3 regions of the Paenibacillus sp. MT86 genome follow, and region 3 is predicted to be linked to each of the others. Evidence: riboswitches for the same ligand, from Rfam matches in the RefSeq annotation. Region 3 holds a riboswitch; each other region holds the start of a gene.
The links. Region 3 has a riboswitch for cyclic di-AMP ahead of AC3RCL_RS02180 (hypothetical protein). Riboswitches for the same ligand answer to the same signal wherever they lie in the genome.
Positions count from the first base shown of each region.

Region 1: linked by a shared signal. The riboswitch ahead of AC3RCL_RS00140 (resuscitation-promoting factor) and the one ahead of AC3RCL_RS02180 (hypothetical protein) in region 3 are both predicted to bind cyclic di-AMP.
Region 2: linked by a shared signal. The riboswitch ahead of AC3RCL_RS27155 (TrkH family potassium uptake protein) and the one ahead of AC3RCL_RS02180 (hypothetical protein) in region 3 are both predicted to bind cyclic di-AMP.

Region 1 covers NZ_CM179499.1:27,553-31,765, reverse strand. Annotated here, with positions in the region: gene rnmV (ribonuclease M5) at 1-220, opposite strand, end outside; gene AC3RCL_RS00140 (resuscitation-promoting factor) at 407-1,594, opposite strand; cyclic di-AMP (ydaO/yuaA leader) riboswitch at 1,864-2,078, opposite strand; gene AC3RCL_RS00135 (TatD family hydrolase) at 2,284-3,048, opposite strand; gene AC3RCL_RS00130 (HD domain-containing protein) at 3,145-4,213, opposite strand, start outside.
Region 2 covers NZ_CM179499.1:5,976,686-5,980,898, reverse strand. Annotated here, with positions in the region: gene uvrC (excinuclease ABC subunit UvrC) at 1-417, shown strand, start outside; gene AC3RCL_RS27160 (CPBP family intramembrane glutamic endopeptidase) at 389-2,077, opposite strand; cyclic di-AMP (ydaO/yuaA leader) riboswitch at 2,368-2,512, shown strand; gene AC3RCL_RS27155 (TrkH family potassium uptake protein) at 2,576-3,916, shown strand; gene AC3RCL_RS27150 (potassium channel family protein) at 3,933-4,213, shown strand, end outside.
Region 3 covers NZ_CM179499.1:507,082-511,294, reverse strand. Annotated here, with positions in the region: gene kdpA (potassium-transporting ATPase subunit KdpA) at 1-101, opposite strand, end outside; gene AC3RCL_RS02190 (potassium-transporting ATPase subunit F) at 132-200, opposite strand; gene AC3RCL_RS02185 (hypothetical protein) at 360-770, opposite strand; cyclic di-AMP (ydaO/yuaA leader) riboswitch at 900-1,068, opposite strand; cyclic di-AMP (ydaO/yuaA leader) riboswitch at 1,608-1,780, shown strand; gene AC3RCL_RS02180 (hypothetical protein) at 1,917-2,384, shown strand; gene AC3RCL_RS02175 (proline dehydrogenase family protein) at 2,534-3,454, opposite strand; gene pruA (L-glutamate gamma-semialdehyde dehydrogenase) at 3,653-4,213, shown strand, end outside.

The sequences.
Region 1 (4,213 bases), 480 kb from region 3:
AGCCGGGTACGCCCTGATCCACGATTTTGCGGATTCGTTCACCCGCATGGTCAGGATCCGTCAATATGATAACGCCTCTGCGCTCCTGGGCAAGCGCTATGCGCTTCAGGATTTGTTTGTTGATCGCTGAACCGCCGGTTTCGATCGTGTCGGCTTCTACGGCCCGTTTAATGGCAACGGTATCGTCCCTGCCTTCCACGACAATCACTTCTTTAATCATGCGTTCGTTCTCTTCCTTCCCAAGCAGAGCAGGCCTGTACAACGTTAAGGCTCAACCCGTTTAGCCTTGATTACTCCGGTCTTAACAAAACAAAAGAAGAGGAAATATTCCCTCTTCTTGATCATCATATATTATAAGCTAAATAGTATAGCATTAGAATGGCAAAGTAAATTGGAATTCATGCGTCTAGTTCAATTCAGGTTTAACCGGACCGATCACGTAAACGGTGCGGCCGCTCTTCCGGCCGAAATTCATGGCCGATTTCAACGAATCGTAATAGACATCGATTTTGTTGCCTTTGATGGCGCCGCCCGTATCTTCAGCACGGCGGAAGCCGATGCCTTCGATGTAAACCCACCATCCGATCGGGATGATATTAGGATCAACGGCGATGGTGCGACCTTCCGTAACGCGTGTGCCGGATGCGGTACGCGTACCGATTCCTTGCTGTTCGGCGGAATACGCGGTCATCGACACGTTGTTCAATACCTTCTTGTATTTAAAATCAACGCCTGCGCGGGAAACCACGTTGTTCTCAACAGCCTTGGCGGTCGTTACTTTTTTCGTGCCGGACAATTTAGCCGGTGTAGCTTTTACATCGGTGGCTGCCGCCTGGACGATAACAGGCTTCTCCACTTTTTTCGTGCCTACGGCAATGATTTTATCCTTCGTTCTGCGTTCGATTTGTTGGGAGACCTTAGTCTTGGAAACCAGCTTGCCATTGTGGTAGACCTTCTCGTAATGGTTCACCATAAGACCAGACTCGCCCCGCTGAATGACGCGGTTATCGCCCTTTTCAAGCGATGGATCGGCCGTCTTGATCACGCGGAATTCGCGATCTTCCGTTTCCTTAACTTTTTGCTTCGTGACGCGAACGACATTGATATTCATATTGCTGGTCAGCTTCGTGTCTTGCGACGGTTGTACTATATCTTCACCCTGGATCGTAACGCCAGCCTCTTTGAGTACATGATCAACTGTATCCTGGGATGTAAATATGGTTTTGGTTTTGCTGCCTACCGTAACGTTGACTGGAATAGCTCTGTCAATAATAATTCGGTCTCCGTCCCGGATTGAGCCGTTCAGGGGCATCGAAATTTGATCTTGGGGACTCAACGTGATCGCTTGCTCATCCAGCAATTCCTGCAGCAACGATCCACGTGTTTCCACCGTAGTGACCCGGCCGTCGACGACAAGCTGAACTTCCTTGCCTGCCTGGTCATGTACAACCAACGATATGAGAAGTGATACCGTAACGGCACCCATGGCGCCGAGCAACATCAGTTGACGCAAATTGTCATGCTTCCATCTCAATGCGTAAGACATGCTGGATGATTGTGATTCATGGGTTTCTTCAGGTTGAAAAATGCCCACTATTCCATCCTCCTTCATAGTCCCGCCGTCTAGGTAAACGCATGAATGCATTTGACGTGACTATAGCAATTTTTCTCACAGGGCGCCCTGCTATCTATCTACACCCTGCGTCAATTCCCGTCTTCCGTCCATCTGCCATCACCTCCTGTTTACCAAGAGTATGATGGACCCGTCTCCATTATTCAAAAATAAAAGAAGCCATTGAAAGAGTACTAGAGGCTCTAACGTGGCTTCCTGATGAATGAAATCATGGAAATGGTATGCACGAGATTTCCCCTCTTATTTCGCTTACGGAGTTAGCTGTCGGGTTCGGACGTAAGAGAGACGCCCTATATCCGGATGCCCGCTCATGGCGAGATCCTTCAAATTCACCCCAAAGACCCGAAAAAGAAATCAAATACAGCTTCGTGCATCCAGACCAGTATGCACCGCAGTATCGGTTCCCCCGTTCTCCAGAATTTCGGAGATTAAGCGAGACGGTTCATGAAATATTCGGCTGCGATCTGCACATCGCAGCTTCTTATCACTGAAAAGATGATATCCTGTTTGTATGCAGGTTGTAAAGCGACATTCAACCACATTTTCTCAAGTAAAAGGTTAAAATATTGTAATATCAACGCCTTTTCTGATTAAAAAACTTTAATTAATCGAAAATGCTCCCTTTTTCATGGCTTTTGCTCTTGTTTTCGTTAAATACCAAATCGTTCCAGCGCATTTTTGGTGGTAATTTGGGCCAATTCCTCATAGGACAACCCTCTAATTTCGGCCGCCGCCTCCGCCACCAATTTTACATATGCGGTCTCATTTCGTTTCCCGCGGAAGGGATGAGGTGTCAGGTAAGGCGCGTCCGTTTCGATCAATAATCGATCAAGCGGAACCTTTGCCAAAACCTCTTTGGGCTGCTTCGCATTCTTGAACGTAATCGGCCCCCCAAACGAGATATGGAATCCCATATCCAGGCACATTTTGGCCGTTTCCCAGCTTCCGGAGAAGGAATGCATGACACCGCCGACCTCGGAGGCTTTTTCCTCACGCAAAATGTTAACGATATCTTCATGCGCATCCCGGTTATGAATGACAATGGGCATGTTCAATTCCCGGGCAAGCCCGATCTGGCGCCGAAGCACGCGGTGCTGTACTTCCTTGGGGGACGTATCCCAATGATAGTCCAAGCCGATCTCCCCGATTGCCACCACTTTATCGTGACTGCATAAAGAGGCGATCCAATCCAGGTCCTGATCCTCCATGGTGATCGCATCTACAGGATGCCAGCCTACCGCTGCATATATAAAATCATAAGTCTCAGCCAGCTTCATCGTGGTCGGGATCGTCTCCCGGTTAAATCCGATATTGATCATCCGCGTAACGCCGGCTTCAAGCGCCCGCTGAATTGCAGCTTCCCGGTCTTCGTCGAATTGGGGAGCGTCCATATGAGTGTGCGTGTCGAACAGCATACTATCCACACTCTCCTTCCTGTCGTTTCTATGTCGTCTATTTTCCATTAGTTGGTTGAATGCAAGGGGATTAACGGTTGTCCTGTTTTGCCTGATTTAATGCTGTTGTTTGAAAACGTCGGCTATCGTCTCCGGCATTTGACCCAGGAGCGGGCCCACCTTCTCCTCCGGATAATAAAGATGGTACCGCCCTTTATGAATGCCGCTGATCGAGCGTACGATATCGGATACCTCCGAGATTTCCCTCAGCTCGTCATGCCGGTCCAGAAGGAGAATCTGTTTCTCGTTAAGCGGCATATCGGAATGAACCTTATCATAAGGAAGATCCGTTGGAAAATCAATCTCCAGGTCATATTCCGGTTGCAGCCCCACGGCGCGGAACGCTTGGCGGATCCCGTCGATGGTTTCCAGATCGATGTTGTCGATTTCTACATATTTGTAGAGCTTTCGGTGCATGAAACGGCCGCATAATTCGCTAAGAAGCGGGTCTTCCTCCTCCGTCCATTGCAGAAAGGCCGTTTGAATCAGGGCTTCATCAAGGCGCAGATATTGATGCACGCCGATATTCCCCGAAAACAGCGCAGGCAGCGGTTCGATCATGAACCGGAAAGCATATCCACGGTCATGCAGTTCCTTGGCCCGGCGAAAGATTTGGCGCAGGATGATTTCGGAGCTTCGGGTGACGGGATGAAAATACACCTGCCAGTACATCTGATACCGCGACATGAGATAATCCTCCACCGCGTGCATGCCCGATTCCTTCACGACGACCCGATCCCGGTACGGCCGCAGCATCCGCAAGATTCGGTCGATATCAATCGTTCCATAATTGACTCCCGTATAGTAAGCATCCCTTAGCAAATAATCCATCCGGTCTGCATCCAGCGGACTAGTGACCAGATTCATCACAATCGGCTTATCGTAGGTTTTGTTAATAACGGAGGCGACCTTCTCGGGAAAATCGGCACCGAGCTCCTGAAGTACCTGATTGACGCAAGTATCTCCGAGCAGGATCCGGCATGTCCAATCCTCGTGGTTCATATGAAAAGCTTCTTCTATGGAATGCGAAAAAGGTCCATGCCCCACATCATGCAGCAGCGCCGCGCAGAGCGCAACTTGCCGTTCCTCGGCAGGCCAATCGGAATACCCTCTCCGTTCGAATTGA
Region 2 (4,213 bases), 1.6 Mb from region 3:
AAGGGACAGATCTCAGCAGCCATCGACGTGCTGGAGAATGAACTGGGGCTGTTCGTCCCGGTCTGCGGGCTTGTGAAGGATGCCAAGCATAAAACGGCGCAGCTGATGGTCGGAGACCCGCCGGAGCCGGTGTCGCTGCCTCGGGACAGCCAGGAGTTCTATTTGCTCCAGCGCATTCAGGATGAGGTTCACCGTTTCGCGATTTCTTTCCACCGCGAGCAGCGCGGGAAATCGATGGTGACGTCCAAGCTGGATTCGATACCGGGCATCGGGGAGAAGCGCCGCAAAATGCTGCTGAAGCATTTTGGCTCGGTCAAAAAAATAAAAGAGGCTTCAGTCGAAGACTTCAAGCCCCTTTCCATCGGTGAAAAATTAGCAACGGATATTCTTAATGCACTTCGTGAGGAGGAGTCGTGACATACGGCTTCTCTTTTTTTGTCGGGTTGAAACGGTAAATCGCATAGGCTACAATCGCCGGAAGTACCATGTAAAAAGCGCCGGTCAGCAAGTTGGCTGCATCCTTGAGCATGATCAGGCTGATGCCCATCAGGATGCTGTTGAAGATGACATGGGAGAACATCGCCGCCAAATACCCGTATTTCAAGAAGATGTAGCTGAACAGCAAACCGATGATGACCAGCTCAATCGGTCGGGAGATCACGGGGTATATCGGATAGAGCGTATGTCCCAGCGCCCAGATAAGCGAGGTGATCAAGCTTGCGACAAAGGTGTTGCGGACGATCTTTTTCACCATCTTGATGCCGAACAGCCGGTACACGGCCTCCTCGGATATGCCGGCCAGCCAGGCCATCAACGGAAACAGCCAGGGATACAGCATGTTGTAAGGCGATTGCGTCGCATCCGTGGTGGACCATGTATTCAGGGTCAGACCAAGACCGATAAAGATGACGGATTGGACGCCAAGCAGGATGAAGGCCCACATATACCCCAGCTTCATGCTGTCCAGCACGTAATGCCCGTATCCGGGTTCTTTGGCGCGCGGCCATGGATTGAGCCCGTCTTCTTTATGCCACAGCCCGCTGCCGCCGACAAGGGAGAAATAGAGCAGGGCGGAGAAAACGAGCGAATAGACGGCATAGAAAATCATCATCCCGAGCACGCCGGTTTGCGACATGCCTTCCGATTTGAAAACGGGAATCAGGTTATACGTATTCAGCATCTGAATGACGAACAGCAGCGCCGATAAGAACAGGCCGCGCTTAAACGAGGTGTAGGCTCTGGTCTTCACGCTGTACACAATCGCAAGAATGCCCAGGATTAGGGTGAACAGGCCGTACCCTGCGAGCGTCAGCAGCGTGGCATCCTGCGTCTGCTTGTTGACATAAGCGGAGTGGGCGGCCGGGACCGAGAAGGAGGGCTCATAAGAGCGCAATTTCCCCTGCTCGAAGGTGAAGCGGTGCTCCAGCCTGGAGTCCCCGATCCTGGATTCAGGGTCCACATATTTGAGACGGGGCTCCCCCTCCTTCGTAACCAGCTCCAGATTCGACAGGTCATAACCCGCCCGCTGAAGCCATGGCTCCGCCAGCGCCTGCTTCTCGGCCAATGTCATGCCGTCCTCAACGACGAGCAGCATCTGCCTCTGAATCTCGCCCTTGTTCAGCTCGATCCGGTCAAAGCTGGAACGGGCATAATCATACGAGAATCCGACGATGCCGGAATTCTGCATGTGCACGTCCACATTGAGGGCATCGCCTCCAGGCTCGCTGAAGCGAACGCGGTATACGTCATAGGGATATTTGGCTTCATAGGTTTTGTTATATTCCGAAAGCCTCTTCTCCTTCGCCAGATATCCGTAAAGTTCCGATTTGGATTGATATGTAACCAAGGCTTCGTCCGTGTCCGCAGCCGCAAACTGCAGATGCTCCTGAGCAAACCTTGAAGCTGCCTGCCGAGCCTGCTCCTTGGAAATGATATCCGGTGAGGCCATCTCGGCATCGTCCGGATTCGCCCACGGAAATACCTGAAATAATAGGAACAGAATCAGGCCGACTGCGGCAGGCGCGATGAGCTGCTTCAGATTGGGCTTCAGCTTCAAGGGCTCTCTTGCACGATTCATGAAATTCCTCCTCTAAGAAAGTTGATACTCCCACTGGTATTCGATATGCCTGATTAAGAACGCATAGAGTCAATATAACATAGTATGAAAGCCATAAGCAGCTTATCCCAATTATCGGAATATTGAAATAAATCGATGAAAATGAATGAAAGGTTTCGAAAACGTTAGAGAACCCTACGCTTGTATTCTTGAATATGCCCAATTCGCGCTCTTTTAAAGATATTTCGGGCGAAAAACGGCATTGGGTTACGTAACGGATTGAGTTATAATCACATCATGCTTGAAGGAACCGAATATTCCAGCCGAATTTCGTAATGAAAATGGGGGAACCATGTAATTGGGGTGAATTTCATTATTCCCGGAATAATGAATAGGGCGACCTGTGGAAATGCCCGAATCCGTCAGCTAACCTCGTAGGCTGTTGCACAGGAACCAGACCGAAAGGCACTGCGTTTTCCAGTGTCTTTTTTCGTTGATTTTTTTAAAGAAGGTGTCCGATTGAACGCTAAATTAAACTGGCTTACATTGTCTCCGCCCCAAATTCTCGTGCTTGGTTTTGCGGCCATCATCTTCATCGGGACCGGGCTGTTAATGCTGCCAATCTCGACGACGACGGGCGAACCGCTTGGATTTACTGACGCCTTGTTCACTTCGACCTCGGCAACGTGCGTAACGGGCCTGGTCGTGGTGGATACGGGAACGACATTCAGTTCCTTCGGAGAAGTCGTGATCATGCTGCTGATTCAAATCGGCGGGCTCGGATTCATGACGATGGCTACTTTATTCGCCTTGGTTCTGAAAAGACGCATATCGCTCAAAGACCGTCTAATCTTACAGGAAGCGATGAATCAGTCCTCGATGGAAGGCATCGTAAGGCTGATACGCAGAGTATTGCTGTACTCCCTCGTCATCGAGGCCTGCGGCGCAGTCCTTTTATCGATTCGTTGGGCGTTTGATATGCCGCTGGGCCGGGCGATCTACTACGGTGTTTTTCATGCGGTGACGATGTTTAACAACGCCGGCTTCGATTTGTTTGGCGATTTTCGGAGTTTGACCGGGTATGTATACGATCCGGTAGTCAACTTCGTCGTGATGTTCTTGATTGTTTCCGGGGGCATTGGATTTATTGTGCTGTCCGATCTGATCGATTATCGAAAACAGCGGAGGCTCTCCCTGCACTCCAAGGTGGTGCTCACGATGACGGCTGCCTTGCTTGCGGTCGGATTTATCGTCATTCTCATATTTGAATTTACCAATCCGAGAACGCTGGGTTCCCTGAACTGGGGCGGAAAATTCTTCGGCGCGTTATTCCAATCCGTAACGCCGCGTACGGCGGGCGCGAATACTATAGATATTACGGGGCTCAGACAGGCAACGCAATTTTTTATCGTCATCCTGATGTTTATCGGAGCATCTCCAGGGTCAACCGGCGGCGGCATCAAAACCACGACCTTTACCATTATGGTAGGGGCGGTGATCGCGATGATGCGCGGGCGGGAAGACATCGTCATGTTCCGTTATCGCCTGGCCCAGGAGCGGGTGCTGAAGGCACTGACCATTGCCTTGCTGGCCCTGCTGCTCGTTCTAACCGTCTCGATGATTCTGTCGACGACAGAGGAAGGGGACTTCCTGGAGATTCTATTCGAAACGACATCCGCCTTCGGTACGGTAGGTCTCTCCATGGGCTTAACGCCCGATTTGACCGTGTTCGGCAAGATCCTGATCAGCCTTACGATGTTTGCGGGTCGATTGGGGCCGTTGACGCTTGCTTATGCACTGGGGCCGAAAAAGGGTAAAGAATTATATCGTCATCCGGAAGGCAAAATGATAATTGGATAAGGGGTATAGGAGAGACATGAAACCAAAGCAATTTGCAATCATCGGTTTGGGGCGATTTGGCGCCAGTCTGGCGCTGGAGCTGATGGAACAGGGGTATGAGGTGCTCGGCATCGACCGGAACGAAGAGGTCGTCGAGGACATGAGCGAGCTGCTGACGCATACGGTGGTGGCGGACGCGACGGATGAGGAAGTGCTTAAATCGCTTGGCATCCGCAACTTCGACTGCGGGATCGTTGCGATCGGGAACGACATTCAGATGAGCATCCTCTCCGCCATCCTGTTGAAAGAGCTGGGTGT
Region 3 (4,213 bases):
CCATTGCTTTCATAACGAAACACCTGATATAGATAAGTTCCCAGCGGCTTGACCAGCAGCACCAGAACGAGTATAACGATGGCAATTTGTAAAATGCCCATGACGAATGCCTTCCTCCTTCAGCCGTTTCCCTAGAATTTTTCAGGGTGAATCAGCGCATAAATCAAATAGAGAAAAATAAAAATCGTGAATATCAACATGATCATCACGGCTGATCAGCCTCCGGTTCCGAAACCACGCGCCCGCACCAGGACATAAACAGCATGAGCAGTCCGTAGGTTCCTCCCAAAATGAGCACCATAACTAAATCCTGCATGAATGTAACCTCCCCTACGCTCTTGTGACGTCAGTCCAAACACTTAGCTCATAACGGATGCCATCAGAAAGGACACCTGATGATGATTCGTATGAAGCACCACATCGGCACCCAGCCCTTTGTATATCAAGCGCGGATTGCCGGAATGGGTGATCACGTAAATCGACTCCGAGGTCCATGTCCGGCAGATCCGCAAATAGCGGCAGCACAGATTCAAGCTGCTTTCGAACAGAAACACCTTGCCGACGGGAAACTCGGGAATGATCCAGGTCTGCTCGTCTCTTGTATCAATCAAAATGATGGGTTTGCAGCCCAGTTCTCGCAGCCTCTGCTGCTCAGCCCGGTTGTTGGCTATGGCCGCAAACGGAACACGTTTGTGAATCAGCTGGCGGACGAATTCCTCCCCTGCCTTGTTCGGCGCGGATACCAGGATGAATTCCTGTGGTTTCTCCATCTTCGTTTCTCCTCCTAAGGTCAGAAAGAGAAGGCAACAACAAAGAAGCCTGCGGAAAGAGAAGAACTCTTCCCGCAGGCTTCTTACAGGACACGGTGAAATACACCGTGGCCCAAGTCCACGACAATCGTTGCCTCTCTCGATACGCTTACGAGGTTAGCTGACGGATTCGGGCGTGAGAGTCGCCCTACCCATAGACCGTTATCTTGTCTACAGGATTCACCCCAGAGAGATCAGATTCATCTCCCGACTGGTTCCCCCGTTCCTTTTCCATTCAAGGACTCAGCGAAAATTAAAAACGAGTAGCATGTTATTCTATTAGCCATTGACTTGTCATCCAGACTGGGCATAACAGCACAGCAACAGGAGGTTCACGCGGTGAGAGTCGCCTCTACCTTCAAATCTCAGCAAGGCCCATGGTGCCTTCGCCATCGATCCATAAAGGCTTAGGGGCAGCTCTCACACTGCCTTTAGACCTTCATGAAACGGCTGCCCGTATGCCTTGGTCGTTGATGACCGTCAATTCATAGTTCGTATCATACGTCCGGCCCTGCAGGATGTAAATGTGAGCAAAAACACATCTGGCGTTATGTCGAACAGGAACCAAGCAGTATTTCGTCTTTATCTTCCGAATACTGCTCTATACTATGTATTTCTCTTGTTTTCTCTTATTTATCGCAATCCAACGAGATACCGAGATTTTGCCACGATAATAGATGACACGGCTGATTGTACGCGTTTTCTTTTACCGTTTTCATCACATTTCGGAATCTATTCGTCCCATACGGTCATTTACTTTTCGTTTCCTCCGGCGTATGATTCATCCATCTATTCGAAACACGTGATACGCCGAGCTCCCGACAGACCGGGAGACGGGGGAACCAAAGTCACCAGTCTTCGATTGGTGAATGGGGTGAATCCGCTGCGCCTAGGATCGAAGGGCCCAGCGGTAGGGTGCTCTCAGTCCGAATCCGTCAGCTAACCTCGTAGGCGCGTTGTTGAGAGAGAATACCATCCAAGCTTTGGCATAGCGGCCGCCGGAATTGGGGCTCTAACCATAAATAGGCCTGGAGAGCGGGGTTTCTCTGCTCACCAGGCCTATTTGCCGTGCATATAACATTCTTATAAAGGAGCGTAGATCAAATCATGACGAAACTCATCGAGGCAGCGCTTACACCCGTCATCGAAACCGCAGTGCCTGCATTAGGTGAAGAGACTATCGGCCATATGGAGATATTTCGTTTCGACCGGGGCTCGGCCGAACGCTTTATCCCATGGAGCGATCATGGCTGGAACTGCGGCTTGTTCAAAGTCAGCTGCAAAGACGCGGCAGGATATGTCGAATATGCCCTGCCAAGAACGAGAGAATTTTCGGACCTGGTCCGCTGGGCATCCGTCTTCTCAAGGCTGAGAGGCATGTCCGTGACTGAGGCCCTTCGCTATGCCCGAAAGCAGCAGCAGCAGTGGGGATCCGCACGGATGCAACTTGCTGTATCGGCCCTCGCCGATCTGGAGATCAACCTGCATCGGCACGTCACCCGGGAGCGGTTAGGCAGACTGCCGCTCGAGCGCTCCTTCCTGATGGATTGCTCGGAGTCGTATTATCATTTCTAGGGACAGCAGCTACAGAGAGCTAATGTCCCCGTTTCCTTTGGATTGGGCACTTCTAAGCAGCCTGATGTTTTTTGAAACCATGAAGAACCCCGTCAAAACGCCACTTATTTCATCAGGCATTTTGATGGGGTTCTTCAATCGGATCCCGCTCACTTGAACATATTTTTGAGCACCATCATCAGATTGGCCGGCTTCTCCGCCAGCCTCCGGGTGAAATACGGGTACCACATCGTTCCATAGGGCATATAACACCGGATACGGTAGCCGTCCTGCGCAAGCGCTGCTTGATCGTTCATCCGCAGTCCGTACAGCATCTGAAATTCATAGTCCTGTTTGTCTATGCGGCTCTGCTCGGCAAATACCTTCACCCAGTCGATGATGTTGTCATCATGCGAGGCAATCGCGACGTAGGCTCCTTGGTCGAAATGCATTTTGACCAATTTCTTGTAGTTGTCAATGACCTCCCGCTTCTGCTGAAAGGCGATGGTTCCCGGCTCTTTGTACGCCCCCTTCACCAGCCGCAGATTAACGCCGGCCCTTAACAAGTTCTTCACGTCCTCCTCCGTACGGAACAAGTAGGCCTGCATCACGGTCCCCACATTGGTCAGCCCCTCCTTATGAAGGCGGAGCGTCATATCGATGGTTGCCTGGGTATACGGCGAATCCTCCATGTCCAGGCGAACGAAGTTGCGGTGCTCTTTAGCCTTTCTTACCACCGACCTGATGTTTTCGTAAGCCTTCTCGGGGTCCAGGGCCATGCCCATCTGCGTCGGTTTCAAGGATACGTTCGATTGCACTTCGCGCTTCGCAATCCCTTCCACCAGCTTCAAATATTCCTCTCGGTACCCGGCCGCTTCGTCCAGCGTCGTAATGCCCTCCCCCAAATGATCCAGCGTAACGAGAATGCCCTTCGCGTTTAGCCTCTCGATTTCGTCCAGCGCCTCATCCAAGGTATCGCCGGCAATGAATCGGCCAGCCAATTTCCGGCCGTACTTGATCGACAGCCATTTCACGAGTTTATTGCCGGACACCGTCAGGATCACTTTACGGTACAGCTCGGTTCCGTCCATGCGCGCGCCCCCTTTGCAAGGTAAACCAAAATGCACTCTATCTAACTCATATGCAAAAATCATGACGGCATGCAGGAAGACATACATATTTAAATAGAGGTTTTCACCAGGAGATGCTAACCATGCCACCATGACGATCCGCAGCTGGACCATTGGCCTGAAGCTTCGATTCATATCATGTTAAGGAGGGGCCTCCCCATGCGAGCACCTTTTCGGAACGAACCGTTTATGGACTTCAACAACGAGTGGAACAACAAGTTATACGATGTGGCGTTATCCGGGGTCGAAGCCGAGCTTGGCCAATCGTACCCCTTGGTTATCGGCGGTGCCAAAATCCATACGGAACGTACCGCAAAGTCGGTCAATCCGTCGCGCAAACGCCAAGTCATCGGCGTCGTGTCCCAAGCGGATACCGAGCTTGCCGAGCAAGCCATTCAAACGGCGGCGCGTACTTTTGAGACGTGGAAGCACACCGAGGCGAACGAGCGGGCACGCTACCTGTTCAAGGCCGCGGCGATCATGCGGCGGCGCAAGCTCGAGTTCTCCGCGCTGATGACCCTCGAAGCCGGCAAGACGCGTGCCGAAGCGGACGCGGATACTGCCGAAGCGATCGATTTTATGGAGTTCTATGCACGCGAGATGCAGCGCCTGAGCGCACCCCAGCCGCTGACGGTCCACGAGGAGGAAGAGAATCATCTCGATTACATCCCGCTTGGCGTCGGCATCGTCATTCCGCCTTGGAACTTCCCGCTCGCGATT